2 regions of the Enterococcus gallinarum genome follow, and region 2 is predicted to be linked to the other one. Evidence: predicted binding sites of a transcription regulator. Region 2 holds the regulator's gene; the other holds the start of a gene.
What was found. The regulator LexA, encoded in region 2, represses DNA repair genes until DNA is damaged. The targets are predictions, from matches to a motif close to CNAACANNTGTTNG.
Positions count from the first base shown of each region.

Region 1 (3,156 bases), 330 kb from region 2:
AATACGCTTTATGAGGCAGTGGTCGCCATTGAAGATAAGTTCCCGCAACAAACGATGGAACAAAACTATCAAAGCCTAGTTTCATTGAGACCATTGATCGAAGCTTATTTTGATCAGACAATGGTCATGGTAGATGACGAGGCAATACGTCGCAATCGTTTTGCATTATTGGATAAGATCGCCAAAATGAGTTTGGCAGTAGCCAGCCTTGATGCTTTAGTCACAAAATAAGATTTGATCCAGCTAGTGTCCAGCAATGTGTGTTTGGATACTAGCTGAATTCCTAAAAAAGCCTAGCCATCTTCATTTACTTGAAGATGGCTAGGCTTTTTATATACGCGTCAATTTAACGACAACTTCACAACGAGCAGTTTGAGGAAACATGTCAACAGACTGTAGATACTCAATCTTGAAGACAGACGCTAATTTGACCAAATCACGGGCTAATGTTGAAACATTACAAGAGATATAAACCATTTTCTTTGGCGGCTGAGCAACTAACGCTTGCAACAGGTGGTCATCTAATCCAGTTCGAGGGGGATCAACCACAATACTGTCGGGTCTAAAACCAGCAGCAAACCATTTAGGGAGTAAGTCTTCAGCAGTTCCTGTTTCATAATGCGTATTATTTGCTTGGATTCGGCGGGCATTTTCTTTGGCATTTTCGATTGCTTGCGGAATGATGTCCATCCCACGGACTTCCTTTGCATGTTTTGCGAGGCTTAGTCCAATCGTTCCAACACCACAATAGGCATCAACGACGGTTTCATTTTTTGTCAATGCCAGTGCTTTGATTGCTTCGTCATAAAGTATACTAGTTTGTTGCGGATTCAGTTGGAAGAATGCACGAGGAGAAAGGTCGAATGTTAATTCCTGCAATCGTTCTTCAATCGCTTCTTTTCCCCAGAGATGTAAAGTTTCATCCCCCATGATCACCGAGGTCTTCTTGCTTTGGACATTTTGCATGATCGAAACTACTTGAGGCATGCGTTGATTGATTTCTCGAATCAAGGCATTTTTCTGTGGCAGTTTGCTAGAGTTCGTGATAAAAACGACTTGTACTTCGCCGGTCGCTCTGCCCACTCTGACCATCAAAGTCCTCAGGATGCCGCTGTTTTTTCTTTCATCATAGATTGGGAGTTGATACTTGTTCAGTAACTGCACAAGGCCATTGATCACATCTTGGGTTGCTTTTTCTTGAACGAGACAATCATCAATCGCCACTAAACGATGAGAATCCATTTCGTAAAGACCAGCTTCGATTCGTTTTGATTTTGTATCATATCGCAACTGAAATTGCGCTTTGTTGCGATAGTGCCATGGTTCTTCCATGCCAATCGTATCTTTTAAGATATACTTCTGATAACCTTTGGGCTTAAATTTGGTTAATGCTTGTTTTAATAAGTCTTTCTTAAAGTCTAGCTGCTTTTCATAAACAAGATGCTGTAATTGACAGCCCCCACAACGATCATAAAATTTGCAGGGGGGGAGAATACGGTCGCTGCTTTTCTTGATGATTTTGGTCATTCTCGCTTCTGCAAACCTCGGAGTTGCTTTGGTCACTTCTGCAATCACTTCTTCTCCCGGAAGAACTCGCGGGACAAAGACGATCAATTTTTTATAATAGCCGATTCCTTCTCCGTTGATTCCTAAACGTTTGATCGTCAGTTGTAGTTTTTGACCGTTTTTAAGTTGTACGTTTGCCATGATTGCTCCTTATCGATAAATAGTCTCTCTATTTTACCATACTTTTTATAGCTCTTTTGAAGGAATTTCCCCTTTTTTGTGATAAACTAGAATATACGTTCGTGAGGTGAAGAAAATGATAACGATCATTCGTATCAGTAAGGGAAAAGGTCCCTTTTACGAAGTAGACTGCTCTAATGGAGAATCTTTGCGGGTTTCTGAGGATCTTCTGGTTCGTTTCCGTCTTCTAAAAGGAAAAGAAGTGACGGAAGAAGAGTTGACCGAAATCAAAAAAAGCTCCGGTTTTGATATTGGGCTGCAGCAAGCAATGAATTACATTAGCTATCAACTACGTTCCGAAAAAGAAGTTCGTACCTATCTAAAAGACAAAGAAATCAATTTAGAGGATCGCCATTTGGTCGTGCAGCGATTGAAAGAACTAAATTTACTTGATGACCGTACCTACGGAGAAAGCTACTTGCGGACACAAACCCGTTTAGGAGACAAAGGGCCATCAGTCATCAGTCAGCAACTAAAACAAAAGGGGCTGTCTGAAGAAGTGATTCAAGAAGTGATGCCGTTATATACAGAAGAAAAGCAATTTGATGTCGGCTATCATACTGCCGAAAAAGCATTGCGTCGGTTCCAAGGGAAAAGTCACAAAGAGATGATGCAGAAACTATCGCTGCACCTAATGCAAAAAGGGTTTAGACAACCAGTTATCCAATTAATTTTAGATGAACTGCCTACAGATAGAGACGACGAAGAGGAAAACGCAGCTTTGCAAAAAGAGGGTCAACGACTTTTGCGAAGACATCAGCGGTTGCCTTTGAATAAAAGAAAAATGAAAATCAAACAAGGTCTTTACCAAAAAGGTTTCGCTCTGGATGCGATCCAACAATTTTTAGATGAGGAAGTTATGGATGAATAAACAGTGGGAAAAGTGGTCAAAAGAGGACATTCGTTCTTTCCAAGACAAGTTTTTGAATTGGTACCATGATGAAAAAAGGAATCTCCCCTGGCGAGCAACCAACGATCCCTATGCAATCTGGATCTCGGAGATCATGCTCCAGCAAACAAGAGTGGACACCGTCATTGGCTATTATTACCGCTTTATGGAACAATTTCCAACCATCAAAGATTTAGCTGGTGCAGAAGAGCAGAAGCTTTTGAAGGCTTGGGAAGGATTAGGTTATTACTCTCGTGCTCGCAATTTAAAAGCTGCCGCTCAACAAATCATGGCAGAGTTCGATGGAGAGATGCCACAGACCATCACTGATATTCGTTTGTTAAAGGGGATTGGTCCTTACACTGCCGGGGCGATCGGCAGTATCGCTTTTGGATTGCCGGAACCTGCAATCGATGGCAATGTGATGCGTGTAGTGAGTCGTTTGTTTTGTATTGAGGCAGATATAGCTAAAGCGAGTTCTCGCGGAGTCTTTGATGAAGCAATGCGTACAATCATTTCTC
Region 1 covers NZ_CP050816.1:2,465,511-2,468,666, reverse strand. The annotation lists gene glyS (glycine--tRNA ligase subunit beta) at 1-231, shown strand, start outside; gene rlmD (23S rRNA (uracil(1939)-C(5))-methyltransferase RlmD) at 331-1,707, opposite strand; gene recX (recombination regulator RecX) at 1,823-2,617, shown strand; gene mutY (A/G-specific adenine glycosylase) at 2,610-3,156, shown strand, end outside.
Region 1: a site for LexA is predicted at 1,796-1,809, ahead of recX (recombination regulator RecX). Genes of this name have one in related genera too.

Region 2 (3,156 bases):
TATCTGTCAATGAATGGAACGGCAAGAAGAAACCACAGCTGATGTTGGAAGATTTTGAAGTCAGCGGCATACAGCTGTTCGACTTGCGTTCAAAGAAAAATCGGCAAGGGTTGATCCTTGATGCCCAAACATTAGGGATTGCTTTTTCGGATAAATTGCCTTCAGAGATAGAACGATTTTGTCCGAACGTTCATGTTTATCAAACGTTAGACGATTTGACAGCTTTTTTTGGTTCAGGAAATTATACGCAACTCGCTTTTCTAGACTGTCCTAGCGAGAAAGAGCTTTTGAGAAAAATCATTCAAGAAATACCTGTCAATCGTATCTATTTGATTTTAGTATCCACAGAGGATGCTTATCTGGATGGTGTCGGGACTAGAGAACAATACGGCCGTTTGTTTCAACTGATCAATCAGCAGAATGGGATTGATATTCGCTATAAACTGCCAATGGTAGCTAACTACTTGCAAATTCCAGAAAAATTATTAATTTTTATGATTCAAGTGTTTTTTGATTTGAAATTTGTTACAATAAAAGATGGCGTTTTGAAAAAAGTCCCTGATCCAGAGAATAAGCCGCTTACTGAGAGTGTGTTGTATCAACAGCGACTTGCAAAAATCAAAACAGAAGAAGACTTACTAATGAGTGATTTATCAACGATTCGCAAATGGTTGATATCTTAGGAGGAAAAAACATGAATTTAAAAGACTATATTGCCAGCATTCCGGATTATCCGCAAGAAGGAATTGTCTTTCGCGACATCTCTCCATTGATGGCTGATGGAGAAGCTTATCGTTATGCAACACAGCAAATCGTCGAGTACGCTCAGGAAAAAGGGATCGACATGGTGGTTGGACCTGAAGCTCGTGGGTTTATTGTTGGTTGTCCCGTGGCGTATCAACTGGGTGTTGGTTTTGCGCCAGTACGTAAAAAAGGCAAGCTACCTCGAAAAACGATTGAAGCAACATACCAGAAAGAATATGGCGTGGATATTTTGACGTTACACGAAGATGCGATTAAACCTGGCCAACGGGTATTGATTTGTGATGATTTACTTGCAACCGGCGGCACGATTAAAGCAACGATCGAACTTGTGGAAAAATTAGGCGGCATCGTAGTTGGCTGTGCTTTTCTGATCGAGTTGATGGACTTGCAAGGCAGAGACAAAATCACTGGATACGAAATTAAAACATTGATGGAATATTAATCGAAAAAAGCCAGATCAATTTTGATCTGGCTTTTTTTTGTTTGTTTGGCAGCAACACCGAAATAATCGACCTACTGTTCGTAATGATAAAAATCATGGTCGTGATAATAAGTTTGGTTTCTCTTTCGTTCTGCTTGGCGGAATTTCTTTTCATCCCATAGCATGAACCACAGCATCATCAAAGGGCAAAAAATCAGAACTGCACTGAGTACGCCAAAATAACCAATAATGATCCCTGTTAACAACACCCACAAAATAAAACCAAATCGACGAACTGCTTTCATTATTTTCACTCCTTATAAAAATGCGAACTTATGTTTGTAAAACTATTATACGAATGTTTGTTCGGTTTGTAAAGAGGAAATAAAAAAAATCTTCGAAGGATCGAAGATTTAAGGAATCGATTAAAGTAAGTGACGGTAGAGACCAACGACTAAGCCTAAAATCGTTACATCTGGCAAGATGATAGGTTCTAGGTAATCGTTTTCCGGTTGCAAACGGATGTGATCCTGTTCTTTGAAAAATCTCTTACAGGTGGCTTCATCTTCATCCGTCATTGCAATGACAATGTCCCCGTTTTGAGCACTTTGCTGTTTGCGAACGATGACTTGATCACCGTCTAAGATTCCAGCGTTGATCATACTTTCACCGCGAATCGTCAACATGAACAAACTGCCGGTGCTATTTGCTAAATCAGGCGGTATCGGGAAAAAATCGGAGGCGTCTTCTACAGCTAAGATCGGTTCACCAGCCGTAACGACTCCTAGCATTGGGATCGAGTTTGGCTGCACATCGATTTTTTCTAATCCGGAGGAAGTCAATTCAATCGCTCTTGGTTTTGTTGGGTCGCGTAAAATCAAGCCTTTTTTTTCAAGCCTGGATAAATGTCCGTGGACGGTAGAAGTAGAGGATAGCTGAACGGCTTCGCCAATTTCGCGAACAGTCGGCGGATAGCCTTTTTCAGTGACTCGTGTATGAATAAACTTAAGAATCTCGATTTGTCGATTTTCTGTTCGTTTTGCCAAAACTGACACCTTCTTTCATTTGATAGTCTTAGTGTACCATAGGAGAAACGACAATTCAAACAAATGTTCGCTTTTTGTTGCTATTGTTTTTTTGTCAGGTTTTGTATAAGATAAAGTAGTGAAAAGGAGGTGTCGAAATGTTATCCAAAGAAAAATTAGCCCGCATTAATGAGCTAGCCAAAAAGAAAAAAGTGCAAGGTCTATCTGCTGATGAAACGATCGAACAGCAAAAGCTTCGCGAAGAATATTTACAAGCTTTTCGTGGAGGAATGCGACACCACATTGAAGGAATGAAAATCGTCGATCCTGAAGGACAAGATGTCACTCCAGACAAATTAAAAGAAATTCAAAAGAAAAAAGGATTGCATGGCAGATAAAGATGAATTCCTTTTCATTCCTATTGAAATCCTGAAAGAAATCCCGTATAATATGAGATGTAATAAAGGTAAAAAAAACCTAAATTAGGAGGAATTACCATTGTTTGATAAAATCGATCAATTAGGTGTCAACACCCTTCGTACATTGAGTATCGAAGCCGTACAAAAAGCAAATTCAGGTCATCCCGGTCTGCCAATGGGGGCAGCGCCAATGGCGTATGCCTTGTGGACCAAGCATTTGAAAGTTAATCCGACCACTTCTAGAAACTGGATCGACCGCGACCGGTTCGTCTTGTCTGCTGGACATGGTTCTGCTTTGCTTTACAGCTTACTGCATGTTTCAGGGTATCAAGTAACCACGGAAGACTTGAAAAATTTCCGTCAGTGGGGCAGCCGCACACCAGGACACCCAGAAGTTGGGCATACGGATGGTGTGGAAGCAACGACTGGTCCATTAGGACAAGGAATCGCAATGGCCGTCGGGATGGCGATGGCGGAAGAACATCTAGCGGCGACATACAACCGGGATGAATACAATGTGATCGAC
Region 2 covers NZ_CP050816.1:2,135,372-2,138,527, forward strand. The annotation lists gene recJ (single-stranded-DNA-specific exonuclease RecJ) at 1-683, shown strand, start outside; gene HED61_RS10605 (adenine phosphoribosyltransferase) at 695-1,207, shown strand; gene HED61_RS10610 (hypothetical protein) at 1,279-1,491, opposite strand; gene lexA (transcriptional repressor LexA) at 1,612-2,241, opposite strand; gene HED61_RS10620 (DUF896 family protein) at 2,370-2,609, shown strand; gene tkt (transketolase) at 2,710-3,156, shown strand, end outside.